Linked DNA regions of Methanocaldococcus jannaschii DSM 2661. The protein of the gene in region 5 binds, or shares a complex with, the protein of the main gene of each other region. Each region holds a gene or a part of one and is shown on either strand. Other genes may lie near its edges. The genes, in order: MJ_RS06415, MJ_RS00925, rpl7ae, MJ_RS00935 and MJ_RS02685.

The links.
Region 1: MJ_RS02685 (region 5) and MJ_RS06415 share a complex: the UniProt entries of both Methanocaldococcus jannaschii proteins name them as parts of the 50S ribosomal subunit.
Region 2: MJ_RS02685 (region 5) and MJ_RS00925 share a complex: the UniProt entries of both Methanocaldococcus jannaschii proteins name them as parts of the 50S ribosomal subunit.
Region 3: MJ_RS02685 (region 5) and rpl7ae share a complex: the UniProt entries of both Methanocaldococcus jannaschii proteins name them as parts of the 50S ribosomal subunit.
Region 4: MJ_RS02685 (region 5) and MJ_RS00935 share a complex: the UniProt entries of both Methanocaldococcus jannaschii proteins name them as parts of the 50S ribosomal subunit.

Annotation. Positions count from the first base shown.
Region 1 is NC_000909.1:1,144,028-1,147,722, forward strand. Bases 857-3,695 are described here. They hold MJ_RS06415 (50S ribosomal protein L24e), read right to left. Parts: upstream 2,463-3,695; coding sequence 2,250-2,462; downstream 857-2,249. Other genes in these bases: MJ_RS06405 (RecB-family nuclease), read right to left, coding at 857-1,029; MJ_RS06410 (DNA cytosine methyltransferase), read right to left, coding at 1,080-2,171; MJ_RS06420 (30S ribosomal protein S28e), read right to left, coding at 2,520-2,747; rpl7ae (50S ribosomal protein L7Ae), read right to left, coding at 2,868-3,221; hisG (ATP phosphoribosyltransferase), read right to left, coding at 3,450-3,695. Also shown: MJ_RS06400 (DHH family phosphoesterase), read left to right, coding at 1-578; more of MJ_RS06405, read right to left, coding at 598-856. UniProt on the Methanocaldococcus jannaschii protein: Binds to the 23S rRNA.
Region 2 is NC_000909.1:176,812-180,423, reverse strand. The notes cover bases 1-2,756. They hold MJ_RS00925 (50S ribosomal protein L3), read right to left. Parts: upstream 2,005-2,756; coding sequence 997-2,004; downstream 1-996. Other genes in these bases: MJ_RS00920 (translin family protein), read left to right, coding at 2,338-2,756; rpl4p (50S ribosomal protein L4), read right to left, coding at 197-955; MJ_RS00935 (50S ribosomal protein L23), read right to left, coding at 1-163. Outside these bases: more of MJ_RS00920, read left to right, coding at 2,757-2,955; MJ_RS00915 (mRNA surveillance protein pelota), read right to left, coding at 3,039-3,612. UniProt on the Methanocaldococcus jannaschii protein: One of the primary rRNA binding proteins, it binds directly near the 3'-end of the 23S rRNA, where it nucleates assembly of the 50S subunit.
Region 3 is NC_000909.1:1,145,572-1,149,253, forward strand. Bases 1-2,826 are described here. They hold rpl7ae (50S ribosomal protein L7Ae), read right to left. Parts: upstream 1,678-2,826; coding sequence 1,324-1,677; downstream 1-1,323. Other genes in these bases: MJ_RS06410 (DNA cytosine methyltransferase), read right to left, coding at 1-627; MJ_RS06415 (50S ribosomal protein L24e), read right to left, coding at 706-918; MJ_RS06420 (30S ribosomal protein S28e), read right to left, coding at 976-1,203; hisG (ATP phosphoribosyltransferase), read right to left, coding at 1,906-2,772; MJ_RS06435 (UPF0058 family protein), read right to left, coding at 2,794-2,826. Outside these bases: more of MJ_RS06435, read right to left, coding at 2,827-3,105; DNA primase DnaG, read right to left, coding at 3,098-3,682. UniProt on the Methanocaldococcus jannaschii protein: Multifunctional RNA-binding protein that recognizes the K-turn motif in ribosomal RNA, the RNA component of RNase P, box H/ACA, box C/D and box C'/D' sRNAs.
Region 4 is NC_000909.1:178,928-182,746, reverse strand. The notes cover bases 857-3,819. They hold MJ_RS00935 (50S ribosomal protein L23), read right to left. Parts: upstream 2,487-3,819; coding sequence 2,226-2,486; downstream 857-2,225. Other genes in these bases: MJ_RS00925 (50S ribosomal protein L3), read right to left, coding at 3,320-3,819; rpl4p (50S ribosomal protein L4), read right to left, coding at 2,520-3,278; MJ_RS00940 (50S ribosomal protein L2), read right to left, coding at 1,438-2,166; rpsS (30S ribosomal protein S19), read right to left, coding at 894-1,352. Also shown: MJ_RS09825 (hypothetical protein), read left to right, coding at 95-835. UniProt on the Methanocaldococcus jannaschii protein: Binds to 23S rRNA. One of the proteins that surrounds the polypeptide exit tunnel on the outside of the ribosome.
Region 5 is NC_000909.1:447,237-451,030, forward strand. What follows is about bases 628-3,565. They hold MJ_RS02685 (50S ribosomal protein L10), read right to left. Parts: upstream 2,636-3,565; coding sequence 1,619-2,635; downstream 628-1,618. Other genes in these bases: MJ_RS02675 (TATA-box-binding protein), read right to left, coding at 628-1,032; rpl12p (50S ribosomal protein P1), read right to left, coding at 1,184-1,492; MJ_RS02690 (50S ribosomal protein L1), read right to left, coding at 2,661-3,320. In the rest of the region: imidazole glycerol phosphate synthase subunit HisH, read right to left, coding at 1-474; more of MJ_RS02675, read right to left, coding at 490-627. UniProt on the Methanocaldococcus jannaschii protein: Forms part of the ribosomal stalk, playing a central role in the interaction of the ribosome with GTP-bound translation factors.

The DNA.
Region 1 (3,695 bases), 700 kb from region 5 along the record:
TGGAGAAAATAGCCCTATGTATGGATTTTGAGGCGTTCTACTTAAGATTCATGGATGGTAAGGGAATTGTTGATGATATATTAGCAACAAACATAAAAGAGTTTGGAAGACATGAAGAACTTATAGACATATTGTATGAGCAGGCAATGAAGATGGTTGAAAGACAGATGAAGGCAGTAATTCCAGCTTTAAAAACAGAATTCTTAGAGAATGGAATTATATTAAATACATTAGATGTTGAGAAATATGCCCACAAATTTACCTTCCCAGCTCCAGGAAAAACAACTGGATTTGCTCATGACTATATAGTTCAAAAATATGGTGAGGATAAGCCAATCATAACTCTCTCCTATGGCCCTGACTTTGGAGTTGTTAGAGCTACAGATGCAGTTCATGAAAAATACAATTTCAACTTAAACTTAATAGTTGAGCAATTAATGGAGGAGATTCCTGAGGCATCTTTGGATGGAGGAGGTCATGAGTGTGCAGGTAGCTTGAAGTTTGTTGAGGGGTTAAGAGATAAAGTAATTGGTAGATTTATTGAAATCATCAAAAATATGAAGCCAAAAGAGCAATAAAAAATAATAAATAATTTTTTTAGATTTTTTTGCTCATCTCATATAAGAAGATAGCTAAATTACCTAAAGCTCCAATCTCATTTTCTACTATATATCTCCCTAAACCTTTCTCTAACTCTAATTTTGTGAAACCGGTTGAAGCTCCACAGAAAACAACCAAATCATTTTCTCCAACTTCATTAAAATCTACCTTCTCATCACAGATACTTTTATTTCCAATTAAAAACACTTTCTCAGGTCTTAAAACTTCTATAGCATCATCTAACTCTTCAAAGAATAAAACATTCTTTCCTAATTTGTATGCCATTTTATGTAGTGTTGGAATTCCACTCTGAGCAGCTGATGCAGTTGCCTTTGTTACAACTATTGTGTTGATATCAAATCCATAAGCGATTCTTCCAAACTCTTCTACTTGCTTAGCACTGTATGTGTTATGCAAACAAATAAACATTTTTCTCACCTTTTTAGTTTTTTGTATTTTTTTATTTATTTTTCATTTTTTTATTTTAAGTTTTCTTTAATCACCCTGGCTATAGCTCTACTTAAAGCCACAGGAACACTTTCCCCAATCTGATTATAACAGCTTCTTATACCTCCAGCGAATAGATGGTAATCAGGATAACTCATCAACCTTGCCTGTTCTCTTGGTGTCAATAATCTATCTTCATAAGGGTGGATAAAGAACCTCTTACCCATAACTGTCTCAGCTAATTTAAGTGGATGCAACCTTATATAATTCCCCAACCTTCTATTGGCTCCTTTGAAATAGATAAATGCATCTCCCCAACCTAATTTATGGACTCTCTTCCTAAACCTTGCAGGTAGAGCGGCGAATTCATGATTTGGGACATCTCTACCTTTATACATTAAATCTCCTATTGCCTCAATAACAGTTTTTGGCTGAGTTTTTTCTGGGTTAATTTCTATGTTTGAAACAAAAACTCTTCTTCTAACAGATGGATTTCCGTAATCTTCAGCTCTTAAAGTGTTGAAATAAACGTCCTCATAACCAATTTCTCTAAACTCTTTTATTATTGCCCCTCTAACTTCTTTAATACCAGGAACATTTTCCATAACAAATATTTTTGGTTGTAAATCTCCAACAATCCTTATATATTCTAAAACTAATCTTCCAGTTTCGTCTTTATACAATCTATCATAAGGATTTTTCTCTCTCTTTGGATTAGCTCCTGTATAACCTTCACAGGGAGGACCGCCAATAATAACATCTACTTTTTTATTTTTGATGAACTTTTCTATCTCAATTGCATGAATTTCTCTAATATCATCATTAATAACAACAGGACTTAATTTTTTGGTTTTTTCATTTAGTGTTCCCAGTCTTTTTAGCCACTTTATATCTTCCTCTTCAAAAGGAAATTTGAATGGGTAGATTCCAACATAGCCCTTTAATTCTTTCAATTTGAATTCTCCAGGTCTTATTTTTTCATATATTTGACCATTAAAATTTAATGCATAAGAAAAAGCGGCATCTTCATTTAACTCTATAGCTACCAATGGCTCAAAACCCTCTTCCACGAACCCTCTTGAAAATCCCCCACATCCACAAAATAAATCAATAAATTTCAACATTATCACCAAAATAAAAGGTTATTTAAAAAATAAAATAAATTTAAAAATTTAAATTAAATACCAAAAAAGCCAAATAACTTATTGTGATTCTTGAGCTTTCTTTAACTCTGCCTTCATATCTTGATAGACTTTAGTCCATTTTAATTTTCTTGGATTTCTTCCCATTCTGTAGCTTTTCTCACATTTGGATGAGCAGAAATATAATACAGTCCCATCTTTTTCTACGACCATTTTTCCTTTTCCTGGCTCAATTTCATAACCACAAAAGCTGCATGTTCTCCATTCTGGCATAGCTATCCCCCTTTAATAGTGTTTCAGTGATTTTAAAATAATTTAAGATTAAATTATTTATCTTCTTCTGTCTAATGGTCTTGCTTCTCTCTCTGTTTCTCTTAACATAATAATGTCTCCAACTTTAACTGGACCTTTAACGTTTCTAACTAAAACTCTTCCAGTATCTTTTCCACCTAAGATTTTACATCTAACTTGTATAATTCCTCCAGTAACCCCTGTTCTACCAATGACTTCAATAACTTCAGCAGCTACTGCTTCCTTATAAACAAATTCATCTTCCATCCTCATCACCTAATATTAATGAAGGTTTAAAATTTATAAAAAAGTTAGTAGTAGTGTTTCATAATTTATATAATAATAACTATATACTATTGATTGATGGTTAAATAGCGTTCTAATAATTTACTGCTTCAAAACATTTACCTTTTCAATTAATACCTTTAACTCTTCAGCATCTCCTTCGTTGATGATAGCAACTGATGATGCAGCAACTTCCAATCCAGCAGCCTTACCTAAATCCTGCTTTGAAGCTACGTAAGCGTAAGGAATTCCTTTCTCTTCACATAAGTATGGGAGGTGAGCAACAACTTCTTCTGGTTTAACATCTTCAGCAATGATAACTAATTTTGCGATACCTCTTTCAACTGCCTTTGTAACTTCGTTAGCTCCTTTTTTGATTTTTTGTGCTTTTGCAACTGCATCTAATAGCTCTTTTTGAATTTCTTCTGGAACTTTAAATTTTACATAAACTGCCATGTCTTTCAACCTCCTTCATCTCTTTGCTAAAAAATGGGCAATCCGGAGGGAATTGCCCACTCCTACAGGGCTTTTGCACTTGTTGATATTTATAAGGAATTTTGCATCTATAAGGTGCATATTTTTATATAAGAAATATTTTCCTGCAAAAGCCCTGTAGTTATCATCGTGGCTTAGAATAGGTATAACAACATATTGACTTTTAGTATATAAAACTTTTGGGTAAGTTTATAAAATCCTCTCAATAGGCACCACCAATATATCTCTCGCTCCTAAAGCATGAAGCTTAGGAACTAAGGTAAATATCTCATCCTCATTAACAACGGCATGAATAGCTACCATATTATCGTCAGATAAAACCTTAGAAACTGTTGGACCAGCCATTCCTGGAATTAATTTTCTAATCTCTTCGACTTTATCCTTTGGGGCATTCATCATAATTAATCTTTTTGTTTCAGCAAATAAAACACTTTT
Region 2 (3,612 bases), 270 kb from region 5 along the record:
TTACTTTCTCAACTTCAACATCAAACAACTCTTTCATAGCTCTCTTTATATCCTGCTTTGTAGCTCTCCTATCAACGTAAAATACTAATTTGTTTTCCTCTTCAATCATTCTAACAGTTTTTTCTGTAACTACTGGAGCTTTTATTACATCGAAGGCATCCATTTTTATCCCCTTGTTTCTGCATTTTTATTTTATTTATTCAAATCTCTCTTTTAATTTCTCTAATGCACTTTCAGTCCATACGGTTAATCTTCCAGCAACTCCCCCAGGAGCTAAATGGATAATTCCCAAATCTTTAGCAGTTATAACATCAACTCCTGGTAAGTTTCTTGAAGCCAATATAGCGTTGCATTTATCTCCAACAACAACTAAGATACTTCTTGGTTTTTTGTATTTTCTTCCTCTCATCTTACCTTTTCCAGCTCTAATCTTAATTCCGTTCTTAGCTCTTATAACATCATCACTGATTCCTAATTTTTCAAATACTGCAAATACATCTTTTGTTTTTTGCAACTCTTCAAATGAACTTTCAACAATAATTGGGAGATTTTCAGTCTCAAAGACATGTCCTCTTTCTTTAACTAATTCAGGGTTTGCTGTAGCTGCAATAGCACTCTTTATTGCTTTAATTCTTTCTTTTTTATTTACTCTTTCCCATAATATTTTCTCAACTTTTGGTGGGTGTGCTCTTCTTCCACCAACTGCTTGTGGAACTCTTGCAGCCCATCCTTGTGGAACTCTATCTACTCTTGCCCTACCGTGTCCTTTACCAATGTTTTTAGCACTTGTTCTTAATCCTGCCAATGGGTCTGAACCTTTTGGCTGTAATCTTGCTGTAAATGCAGATAAGAAAGCTCTCTTAATTAAATCTGGTCTGTATTCTTCTTCAAATACTGCTGGTAAGTCAATTTCTTTTACTGCCTCTCCATTTAAATTATAAACAACAGCCTTCATTATTATTCACCTTCTCTCTCAATTATTTTAAAGTATTTTATTTACTTACCTTGCTTTGATGTTGTACTTATGTATGTAATTTCAGGTACTTTGATTAATGGCTCCTGTGGTCTTATAGCTCTTCTTAATACAATTAATCTCTTTGCAGGCCCTTGAACTGAACCTTTTAATACAACATAGTTGTTTCTTATAACCCCGTAGTGTAAGAATCCACCTTTTGGTGTAATTTCATCCCCATTGTTTCCAATCTTTAATATTCTCTTGTTGTATTCAGTTCTTTGGTGGTATCCCATTTGACCTGGCATTGGAACACTCCACATAACCATCTTTGGTTGCCATGGACCAATAGAACCAACGTGTCTTCCTACTCCTTTTCTTGCGTGCTTACCAAATTGTATTTTAACTCCCCATCTTTTAACTTGTCCTTGGAATCCTTTACCTTTTGTAACTCCAATTGTATCGACTAACTCTCCTTCTTGGAAGACATCTGTAATGTTTAACTGCTTACCTAAAATCTCTTTAGCGTAGTTTAATCTTTCTTCAATATCTTTTCCTCCAATTCTAATTTCTAAGATTTCTGGTTTTTTCTTTGGAAGGCATGTTAATTTTGGATTTGTATGAACGAGAACTCTAACATCTTCAATTTTGTCTTTTAATGCTTCTAAATCTTCAACGGTCTTTCTGTCTTCTTTTTTAGGGAGTTTAATTTTTCTTTCTAATTCTTTGTCTAAGTTGTCTGCCCAAACTTCTGTTAATGTTGTTAAGTAGTTTCTTTCATTTCTTCCATAAACTCTTATAGCACATACGTTGATTGGTGGAGCTTCTAATATTGTGATTGGAGTAAATACCTCCTGTCCAGCATTTGGACTTTTTGGATTATCTTCTTTAATAAATGCATGGCTCATTCCTGCTTTATATACTGGAAATGCCTGTAACCTTACTGTATCCTCTTCTGGCCAGCTTCTAATTCTTGGAACTGGTCTTTTTGCTCTTTTTCTTGGACTGAATGCTAATGAACCTCTTCTTGGTCTGTTAATATTTAACCCCATAATCTAACCTCCAGCATATTTATTGATATCTTTAAAATCTTTTATTTGAGTGTTTTGTTTGGTTTAATATCTAAATAGCTTTTTTATAGTGTCTTTCAAAACTTTTGAAATAACTAAGGTATTAATGAACGCCTTAAAGGCGTTCAATGTTCCTTAAATTAATTTTATTGATTTTGGAAGACACTATATTTTGCAAACCTGTCATTGCCCTACCCGGGCTTTTCAGGTTTGCATTATTTGAGGTATAAATTAATAACGGATTAGTGTAATAAAAGAAAAGGAGTGTATAAACAAATACTAACAATAGGGTATATAAAATTTTTGGTGGTAGCAATGGATGAGCTAAATTATCTAATAAACTACCTTGCAAATAAAGATAGTGTTAGAGAAGAAATTTTAAAGTTATCAAGGGAAATAACAAGAGATTGTGCAATGTTAATTAGAAAAATTCACAAATCAGACGATAAAGATGAGTTTAAAGACAAATTAAATGAGATATCAGAAAAAATTAAAAAACTAAATAGTTTAGCAACATTCCCAGAGTTTGTTGGATATTTATCTACCCCTCAACAGGAATTTGTTGAGGCATTATCTTTGTATATGATAAAGTTTGATAATAAGATTCCAAGTTTCAAAGAGCTTGATTTTATTAAAGAAGAGAACTACATCTTAGGATTAGCTGATGTGATTGGAGAGTTGAGGAGAGAGGTATTAGAGGCAATGAAAAATGATAATTTAGCAGAGGTTGAAAGGTATTTCAAATTTATGGAAGATTTATATGAATTTTTAATGAACTTTGATTATTATCACGTAGTGGATAATTTGAGAAGGAAGCAGGATATTAGTAGAGGAATCTTAGAAAAAACCCATGGAGATATTGTTACTTTTATTCAAAATCTTAAGCTTAGAGAACATTTAAAAAGAGTTCAAATAGGACTTTCGCAGGAATAAATCTCTATAAGGAAAATGATGCCTTTTAGGCATCTAAATTCCAAATTCAATATATAAACTGCGAAAGTCCTATTCAAGAGTAATTATTCAATAGGGAATCTTAATAAACCGGCTATTCCTCCTAAGGCTTTTAATTGCTTTCCAGCATCATGTTCAGAGGAAACGATAACTACCTTCCCACCCATCTCTTCAGTAGTATCTATTATTTTTTCTATCTCATGATTTCTTACTAAGCTATCTGAAACTAATAATGTGTCTATAGCTGAATATTCTAAAGCTTTTTTTACTTCATCAATACCATAAACAGCCAATCCCTTTTTAGCAATCTCTTCCAAAAGCTTTTCTATCAATTGTGTTTCTTTTGCAACCCTTGATTCAGCATATATTCTATTAATAATTCCTCTTTTAATAACCTCATTTAATCCAGCTCTTGAGGTTGTTGATATGCTCTCCACAACTATTTTATTTTTAAGCTCTGGGTATTGAGAGGAAATAAAATTATAAAAGCTATTTTTTGCAAATCCTGGCCCTGCGACCAAAATATTATCAACATCATACTCTGACAAAACCTTAGCTATTTCATGATAATACTCTTTTTTTAACTCTTCGTTAATTTTATAATCCAATTTTTTTGAAGTGTGAGATTTTATTGAGCAA
Region 3 (3,682 bases), 700 kb from region 5 along the record:
GTAATCTTCAGCTCTTAAAGTGTTGAAATAAACGTCCTCATAACCAATTTCTCTAAACTCTTTTATTATTGCCCCTCTAACTTCTTTAATACCAGGAACATTTTCCATAACAAATATTTTTGGTTGTAAATCTCCAACAATCCTTATATATTCTAAAACTAATCTTCCAGTTTCGTCTTTATACAATCTATCATAAGGATTTTTCTCTCTCTTTGGATTAGCTCCTGTATAACCTTCACAGGGAGGACCGCCAATAATAACATCTACTTTTTTATTTTTGATGAACTTTTCTATCTCAATTGCATGAATTTCTCTAATATCATCATTAATAACAACAGGACTTAATTTTTTGGTTTTTTCATTTAGTGTTCCCAGTCTTTTTAGCCACTTTATATCTTCCTCTTCAAAAGGAAATTTGAATGGGTAGATTCCAACATAGCCCTTTAATTCTTTCAATTTGAATTCTCCAGGTCTTATTTTTTCATATATTTGACCATTAAAATTTAATGCATAAGAAAAAGCGGCATCTTCATTTAACTCTATAGCTACCAATGGCTCAAAACCCTCTTCCACGAACCCTCTTGAAAATCCCCCACATCCACAAAATAAATCAATAAATTTCAACATTATCACCAAAATAAAAGGTTATTTAAAAAATAAAATAAATTTAAAAATTTAAATTAAATACCAAAAAAGCCAAATAACTTATTGTGATTCTTGAGCTTTCTTTAACTCTGCCTTCATATCTTGATAGACTTTAGTCCATTTTAATTTTCTTGGATTTCTTCCCATTCTGTAGCTTTTCTCACATTTGGATGAGCAGAAATATAATACAGTCCCATCTTTTTCTACGACCATTTTTCCTTTTCCTGGCTCAATTTCATAACCACAAAAGCTGCATGTTCTCCATTCTGGCATAGCTATCCCCCTTTAATAGTGTTTCAGTGATTTTAAAATAATTTAAGATTAAATTATTTATCTTCTTCTGTCTAATGGTCTTGCTTCTCTCTCTGTTTCTCTTAACATAATAATGTCTCCAACTTTAACTGGACCTTTAACGTTTCTAACTAAAACTCTTCCAGTATCTTTTCCACCTAAGATTTTACATCTAACTTGTATAATTCCTCCAGTAACCCCTGTTCTACCAATGACTTCAATAACTTCAGCAGCTACTGCTTCCTTATAAACAAATTCATCTTCCATCCTCATCACCTAATATTAATGAAGGTTTAAAATTTATAAAAAAGTTAGTAGTAGTGTTTCATAATTTATATAATAATAACTATATACTATTGATTGATGGTTAAATAGCGTTCTAATAATTTACTGCTTCAAAACATTTACCTTTTCAATTAATACCTTTAACTCTTCAGCATCTCCTTCGTTGATGATAGCAACTGATGATGCAGCAACTTCCAATCCAGCAGCCTTACCTAAATCCTGCTTTGAAGCTACGTAAGCGTAAGGAATTCCTTTCTCTTCACATAAGTATGGGAGGTGAGCAACAACTTCTTCTGGTTTAACATCTTCAGCAATGATAACTAATTTTGCGATACCTCTTTCAACTGCCTTTGTAACTTCGTTAGCTCCTTTTTTGATTTTTTGTGCTTTTGCAACTGCATCTAATAGCTCTTTTTGAATTTCTTCTGGAACTTTAAATTTTACATAAACTGCCATGTCTTTCAACCTCCTTCATCTCTTTGCTAAAAAATGGGCAATCCGGAGGGAATTGCCCACTCCTACAGGGCTTTTGCACTTGTTGATATTTATAAGGAATTTTGCATCTATAAGGTGCATATTTTTATATAAGAAATATTTTCCTGCAAAAGCCCTGTAGTTATCATCGTGGCTTAGAATAGGTATAACAACATATTGACTTTTAGTATATAAAACTTTTGGGTAAGTTTATAAAATCCTCTCAATAGGCACCACCAATATATCTCTCGCTCCTAAAGCATGAAGCTTAGGAACTAAGGTAAATATCTCATCCTCATTAACAACGGCATGAATAGCTACCATATTATCGTCAGATAAAACCTTAGAAACTGTTGGACCAGCCATTCCTGGAATTAATTTTCTAATCTCTTCGACTTTATCCTTTGGGGCATTCATCATAATTAATCTTTTTGTTTCAGCAAATAAAACACTTTTTATGGCAATAACTATTTGATTTATTTTTTCTCTTTTCTCTTTATCTTTTAAGCTGTTTTTGTTTGCTATTAATCTTGTAGTTGATGAGACAATTTCATCTATAACTTTTAACCTATTCAACCTTAAAGTTGTTCCTGTAGATGTTAAATCACTAATTAAATCAGCTATTCCTATGAATGGAGCTATCTCTGTTGCTCCACTAAGTTCAATAATCTCAACTTTCTTATTTAATTTTTCAAAGTATTTTTTTGTTAGGTTTGGGAATTCTGTTGCTACTCTCATCCCTTCTTTTATATCGTCTATGCTGTTTATATTTGAGCTCTCTGGAGCGGCTAAAACCAGTTTTGCAAATCCAAAACCAAAATCTAATAGGAAATCAACTTTATCTTCAACATTTCTCTCTAAAACTAAATCATAGCCAGTTACTCCTATATCTGCAACACCATCAGCCACAAACTCCGGAATATCTCTTGCTCTTGCAAACATTACTTTGATGTTGTCATCTACAGTGTTAGCAAATAAACTTCTTCCCTTAACTGTAATCTTTAATCCTGCCTTCTCTAAAACTTTCATTACTGGCTCTGAAATCCTCCCTTTATTTGGTAATGCAAACATTATCATCTTCTCACGTAATTATTATATTCATGTATTTGTATTTTTTATTTTGCATCTCTTTCGTTGAATTTCTTTTTTTATTTTTTCTCCACTGACTCTAAGTAAGTTTGATACGCTTCTTGGGATTTTCCCATTATCAGATAAAATTTTTGCTATAATACTTGAAAGTAAAAAGATGGTATATATATGCTCTGCCTTTGTTCTGTGAATATGATGGGGATAGATATTTAACTCATCATACTCTTTAAATTCGTTATTGTCGCAATTATATTTTTTTTCGATATATTTTCTTAAATAGATAAGGAGTTGGTGTAATTGAATCAGCTCATCTTTATGCATTTAAATCACCGAAAGTGATGAGTGTTAAATTAACTGGCTTTTTTATGATTTTTGCATCTTTACAGAAAATTAAATTTGTCTTTTCATATAAGATGTCTATAAGTTTTTGAGTAACTGTCCCATTAATTATAATTGCGTCAATAGATTTATAGTTATCTGTATTATTAATTAACTCCTCAATACTAACAATTTCCTCTTTATCCCCATTAATAATTAACACTTTAGAATCTTCTAATTCAATAAGTTTTTCATAAAACTTTCGGTATTTGTTATATTTAGGTGGTAGTTCTTCATTATTAGATGGATTACACTCAACACTTGAAACTTCCACATCATCATTAGATGTTATACTTATTTCAGGTTTTATTTCTGGTATTGTTTGAATCCCCATATTTCTAATTTCATCTTTACATACTTTTTCATCAATTTTTTGTTTATCCTTTAATATTTGAGCCAATATATGCTCAGCAGGGATTTTACTTCTTAAACATTTCATAATTTCTTTTTTAGATAACTCTTCAACTTCCTTTCCTGGTGGAGCTCTTGCCACAAAATCAACATCACAAACTTGTAGTAA
Region 4 (3,819 bases), 270 kb from region 5 along the record:
TAAAAATATTGTTTATTTTGTAGCTGTTGATAAAGATGCTGTTTCTAAGGCTATTAAAACAAAATATAAAGATATTATAAAAGCAGAAGAGTATTTGGAAAAGATTTTTAATATTTCATTTAGTATGCCAAAATCTTATGAATTAAAGGATTTTATTAAACAATATGATTTCTTTAATGATGATAAAATTGCTGAAAAGCTTGAGAGATTCTTTAAAGCTATCAATTTTACGAATCCAAGACATTTGAAGAAGGTTTTAAATAAATATGCAATCCTTATTGAGTTTAAAAATTCTAAAATTGATAACGAGAGATTAATTCCTGAAATAATAAGAATTGAAAATGGAGAAAGAAAAAGAAAAGGATATTTATTTGATACAGTTTTTGTTTTGTATTTTATAATTCTTTATGAGTTTTATTATGGGAAATATTTGGAGGTTAAGAGGTATAAATGTAGATTACAAACAAATACAGGATTACAATCTTATTTTGAACGTTATTCTTTATTATCTCAAATTATGAAAGTAATAAAAAATAGAAATGCTAATGACATGGATAGAGTCATCACCAATTTAATGCTGTTGTATTCACAACTGGGCTATAGATATAACTATGAAATTAAAGGAAGAAAGTTTTATAAATTAGTAATAAACAGGGAAATTAGAGATAAGGATTACAATATAGCCAATGAATTAAGTATAGAATTAAAAGAAGCCGGAATCACAGTAGATTTTTGGGAATATATTAAAAACAACTATGAAGATTTAATAGAAGAGAATTATCCAAATCCTTATCCATTTACAAATCTCTTTAAAATGGTAGAAACCTATTTATAAAATCTTTTATCCAAATAAGTAAATATCCCCTATTAATAAAAAAAGAAAGGTAAAGAATTTACTTGATTGGAACGAACATTGAGCTTCTTGTAGCTCCCATACCAGGAGCTCCGTGCTGAACTGGTTTTCTTGTTAATGAGAACTCTCCTAAGTAGTGTCCAATCATTTCTGGAGTTACTTTAACTTCAACGAACTCTTTTCCGTTATAGACACCAAAGGTTAATCCAACCATATCTGGTGTTATAACAAAGTCTCTGCAGTGTGTTCTTATAATTCTTGGTTCTTTACCTTTGTTTAATAATCTTCTTGCTTTTTTAATTTTCATAGCTAATTTTTTCTGTTGTGGGGTTAAACCTCTCAATAATGTTCTTCTCTGTCTTGCAGGCAACAACTTTGCAAACTCTCTTAAAGGCATTTGTTGAAGTTCTTCTAATGTGTATCCTCTGTATCTAAACTCTATCTTTTTTGAAATTACTTGTTTTTTCTTTTTAATTCTTCTTCTCCTTGCAGATGCCATATTTAGTCACCTTAAATTATTATGTGTTTTGTTTGTGTTTATTTTATCTAATTTTATTCAAAAACTTAATAAATAAGAGAGGAAATTATTTCCTGACTCCAGTTCTTCTTGCAGATATATGTCCAACCTTTCTTCCTGGTGGAACTTTCTTTCTTGAAACAGTAGTTGGTTTTCCAGTGTGTTGGTGTCTTCCTCCACCGAATGGGTGATCGACAGCGTTCATTGCAACTCCTCTAACTCTTGGCCACTTAACTGCCTTAGCTTTCATTGCGTGATACTTCTTACCAGCCTTAACGAATGGTTTCTCTTTTCTTCCTCCACCAGCAACAACTCCAATTGTAGCTCTACACATTGAGTGTAAAGCTTTGATGTGTCCTGATGGCAATTTAACATAAGTTCTTTCTCCATCGTGTGTCAATATGTGTGCATAACAACCTCCTGCTCTAACTAATTTTCCTCCATCTCCTGGAACTGTTTCTATGTTGAAGACAGGAATTCCCTCTGGAATAGCTCCCAATGGTAAGATATTTCCTGGCTTTATTTCTGCAGAGACACCACACTCAATAATATCTCCAACTTTTACACCTTCTGGAACAACTAACAATCCTTCTTCTCCTGTTTCGTATTCAACTTTTGCAACTGGAGCACTTCTTCCTGGGTCGTGTAATATATCAACAATTTTACCTAAAACTTTTCCTTTTTTCTCTAATTCATCAAATCTTCTGTATTTTGCTTCTCCCCTTCTTTTGTGTGAAGGGCAAGTATATACTGAAGAACCCCTACCTCTTCTTTGAGAGATTAATCTTTTTCCCATCTTCACCACCACTTGTGATAAATTTTTAAGTGTTTCAATTATTTAAAAATTTATTTAATTTAGTAGATTCCTAAGCTTGCTGCTATTTTACTTGCGTCATATCCTTCTTTCAACTTAACGTAAGCTTTCTTTTCCCCTTTTGGTGTTATTAATGTATTTACTTTCTCAACTTCAACATCAAACAACTCTTTCATAGCTCTCTTTATATCCTGCTTTGTAGCTCTCCTATCAACGTAAAATACTAATTTGTTTTCCTCTTCAATCATTCTAACAGTTTTTTCTGTAACTACTGGAGCTTTTATTACATCGAAGGCATCCATTTTTATCCCCTTGTTTCTGCATTTTTATTTTATTTATTCAAATCTCTCTTTTAATTTCTCTAATGCACTTTCAGTCCATACGGTTAATCTTCCAGCAACTCCCCCAGGAGCTAAATGGATAATTCCCAAATCTTTAGCAGTTATAACATCAACTCCTGGTAAGTTTCTTGAAGCCAATATAGCGTTGCATTTATCTCCAACAACAACTAAGATACTTCTTGGTTTTTTGTATTTTCTTCCTCTCATCTTACCTTTTCCAGCTCTAATCTTAATTCCGTTCTTAGCTCTTATAACATCATCACTGATTCCTAATTTTTCAAATACTGCAAATACATCTTTTGTTTTTTGCAACTCTTCAAATGAACTTTCAACAATAATTGGGAGATTTTCAGTCTCAAAGACATGTCCTCTTTCTTTAACTAATTCAGGGTTTGCTGTAGCTGCAATAGCACTCTTTATTGCTTTAATTCTTTCTTTTTTATTTACTCTTTCCCATAATATTTTCTCAACTTTTGGTGGGTGTGCTCTTCTTCCACCAACTGCTTGTGGAACTCTTGCAGCCCATCCTTGTGGAACTCTATCTACTCTTGCCCTACCGTGTCCTTTACCAATGTTTTTAGCACTTGTTCTTAATCCTGCCAATGGGTCTGAACCTTTTGGCTGTAATCTTGCTGTAAATGCAGATAAGAAAGCTCTCTTAATTAAATCTGGTCTGTATTCTTCTTCAAATACTGCTGGTAAGTCAATTTCTTTTACTGCCTCTCCATTTAAATTATAAACAACAGCCTTCATTATTATTCACCTTCTCTCTCAATTATTTTAAAGTATTTTATTTACTTACCTTGCTTTGATGTTGTACTTATGTATGTAATTTCAGGTACTTTGATTAATGGCTCCTGTGGTCTTATAGCTCTTCTTAATACAATTAATCTCTTTGCAGGCCCTTGAACTGAACCTTTTAATACAACATAGTTGTTTCTTATAACCCCGTAGTGTAAGAATCCACCTTTTGGTGTAATTTCATCCCCATTGTTTCCAATCTTTAATATTCTCTTGTTGTATTCAGTTCTTTGGTGGTATCCCATTTGACCTGGCATTGGAACACTCCACATAACCATCTTTGGTTGCCATGGACCAATAGAACCAACGTGTCTTCCTACTCCTTTTCTTGCGTGCTTACCAAATTGTATTTTAACTCCCCATCTTTTAACTTGTCCTTGGAATCCTTTACCTTTTGTAACTCCAATTGTATCGACTAACTCTCCTTCTTGGAAGACATCTGTAATGTTTAACTGCTTACCTAAAATCTCTTTAGCGTAGTTTAATCTTTCTT
Region 5 (3,794 bases):
ATATTCAGTTTTTCCAACTATACAATCTTCATCTGGATTTACATGATATGAATGAACAAAGTAAAAGTAACTATTGTTTTTTATTCCTTCAAACAGTGGGCAATCTTTAACTATTTTTACACTATTCCAGCCCATATGTGGAAGTTTTTCAACATCCTTAAACTTGATTACATTGCCTTTTATTATCCCTAAACCTTTGATTCCTCTTTTCTCTTCGCTCTCTTCAAATAAAATCTGCATTCCTAAACATATTCCTAAGAATGGAACTCTATCATCAACAATTTTGTATATTGTCTCTTTTAATGGAGCTAAATTTTCCATTGCACTACCAAAATTTCCTACACCTGGTAGAATTATCTTATCACAAGCCAATAACTCCTCACTGTTGTTTGTTATTATTACCTTATCATAGAGTTCAACTGCCTTTTGAATACTTCTCAAATTCCCTGCGTTGTAATCAATTATTCCAATCATTTTCATCCCTAAAATTTAGAGTTCTTGAACTTCTTTTATTGTATCTAAAATCTTCTTTAGAGCTCTTTTGGCATCTTCCTCACTCTTTAAACCAGTAATAACGACCTTACCACTACCAAATATTAAAACAACAACCTTCGGGTCATCCAACCTATAAACTAACCCTGGGAATTGTTCTGGCTCATATTCAGTTCCTTCAACCATTAAGGCAATGTCATCTAAATTTGGCTCAATTCCTAAATCAGCTGTTGCGACCATATTTTGGATTTTAATTTCAGGGTTTTCAATAACATCAATTCCGGCATCTTTTAACTCTTTTATAATCTTTTTAATGGCTATTTCTGCCTCTTCTTTGCTCTTAGCTCCAGTACAATTTACCTTTCCACTTCTAAATATTAATAAAGCAACTTTTGGCACTGATAATCTACAAACTAACCCTGGGAATTGTTCTGGCTCATATTCAGCATTTTCTAAAATCATAGCAACCTCTTCTAAATCAATATTGTCTCCAATTTTTGTTGAGACTACAACATTAACAATCTTAATTTCTGGTTCCATGATTTTCACCTATTTAACAACTAACTTAGATATTATATAAAAACCCCATATATAAATACTTTATATATAAATACTTTTAAATATTACATAAAATTTGTATATTTAACTTAATAAATGTAATATTTAAAAATAAAAAAAGAAAGTAGAAAATTTATCCGAATAAAGCTGCCAATCCAGCAACTGCAGCTGTATCTTCTTCCTTCTTCTCTTCTTTTTTCTCTTCTTCTTTCTTCTCTTCAGCAGCAGCTGCTGGAGCTGCAGCAGCTGGAGCAGCTGCAACAGGCATTGCAGCGTTTGCAATAGCTTCTTCAATATCTACTCCTTCCAATCCAGCAACTAATGCTTTAACTCTTGCATCATCAACTTCTACACCAGCAGCTGATAAAACTGCCTTAATTGCATCTTCTGTGATTTCTTTTCCTGCACTGTGCAATAATAAAGCTGCATATATGTATTCCATAATTTACACCTCCAAATGTTCTCCTTTGTGTTTTATTTATTTGTTTTAACCGTAATATCTAAACAATATTAATTTGAAGTAGAGTTTGCAATTCACTATTTATAATTAGTTATTTATATTTTTCGGTTAGAACAATAGGGCTAATCCAGCCGCTCCTGTATCTTCTTCTTTCTTCTCTTCCTCTTTTTTCTCTTCTTCTTTCTCTTCCTCAGCTGCTGGAGCAGCTGAAACTTCTACTGAGGACAACTTAGCTTTAATGTCTTCATCCAATGCTTCGTCAGGCAATTTTGAAGCTAAAGCTAATGCCTGAGCCTGAGCTTTCGCTAATATGTCTCCAGCTGTTTCTTTTGTTACGAATGCTGTCTCTACTGATAAAGCTCTTGCGTTTATGAATGCCTTCTGTATTAAGAATGGCAATACTTCTTTTGCTGGATATGCTGTGTTAAATGCCAAGTTAAATGCGTTTTGGTATGCAGCTTGTATGTCAGCTAATAACTTCTCTTCATCAACCTTTAAGACATCTGGTGTGTAGATAATTCCATCTTCATAAACAGCTAAGATATTTAAACCAACTTTTATTGGCTTGATTCCTAATCTGTCTAAGACAGCTGCCAATTTTGGTGAAACAACTTCTCCTTTTTTAACAACAACTTTATCTTCTTTAATTGCAATTTTACCTTTTTCTATCGCAGCTGGAATACCAACACTTTTAAGCTCTCCTAAGAAAGGTCCTGGAGGCATTCCAGTTGAACCTTTCTCAACTTTAATGTCACAAGGAGCTATTTGTCCTCCTCTTACAGGAGCAGGACTTTTGTTCTCTTCTAATAATTTGTATAACTTGAATGGGTTCATGTCTGTAACTAATATAGCCGCCCCTCTCTCAACGTAGTTTGCTAACTCAGCTAATTTTGGATTGTTTAATTCTTCAGCAGCTTCTTTTAAAGCTCTTATAATTAAGGTGTTTCTTGACATTCTTAATTTAACTTTGTCCCTGATTTTATCTCTAATCTCTTGCAATTGAGGGGCAGGAACGTCCATCATATCTACAATAGCCACTACAGGCTTACTTTTAATAAGCCCCTTGAGTGTTTTAACTTCTTCAATTTTCCATGGGGCTACGTGTGCTTTCACTTTTGTTTCCATTTCTATCCCCTTCACTTATTATTATTTATTTTTTCTTAGCCTTCTCTTTCTTAACCTTTACAGCAGGACCCATGGTTAGCTTGACATAAGCATCTTTTATGTGGTAGAGACCTTTTTCATACTTCTTAGCAACAACGTTTAAAACTGCCTCTATGTTATCAACTATCTGCTCATCTGTCATTTTTTCATTTCCAACTAACACTTGGAAGTATGGCTTATCTCTTGTGTTTATAACAACTGTTTTCTTTAATCTTTCAACTAATGGTTTTATGTTTGCGTTAGCTGGAACTGGTTTTGGCATCTTTCCTCTTGGCCCTAATATAACCCCCATATATCTACCAATTAATGGCATTAAATCTGCCTGTGCTATAAAGAAGTCATGGGCTTTAGCTATTTTTCTTAATTTTCTTTTGTTTTTACCTAATTCTTCAATTTCTTCTTTTCTAATAACAGTTAATCCTAATTCTTCTGCCTGTTTAGCTAAATCTCCAGTTCCAATAACTGCTATTTTAGCTTCTTTCCCTCTTCCATGAGGAAGCACTACTTCTGTTTTTATTCTGTTCTCTGGCTTCCTCATGTCAATCTCTTTGAGGGTTGCTATGAATTCAAATGACTGTGTGAAGTTTCTCGGCTTCGCGAGTTCGCGAGCCTCCTTCACCGCTTGCAACAGTGCTTCTCTGTCCATAGTCATCCTCCTTTCTTTTTTATATTTAACAAAAAGCATCCATATTATATGGTATCTGATATAAATATTTTACTTAAAAAAGATGAGGCTATTTTATAAATCTTTAATAGCAAATTTCAGGAAATTTTGAAAAATTTTATATTGCTAAGATATCAGAAACCATATATAAAATTTTCGGTTGAGTGAAAATGAGAATTAAATAGTAGAATAAAGTCTCAAAATCCGTAGATTTTATAAGATTATAGGAAAATAATTCTATTCTGACTTTATATAGTAAATTCAACTGGCTAAAATAGTTTTATTTTCTATGAAGCTAATTTTATCTCTATATGCTAAATAAACAAAAAAGCTTCAGAAGTTGAGTTTCATTCCCTTAGAGTCTGATTTTGGTATCTATCTAAATAAGATTTCTTGAAAAGTGTGCTTTGATAAAGTTTTCATCCCAAATCGCTGATTTTAATATAGTAGATATTG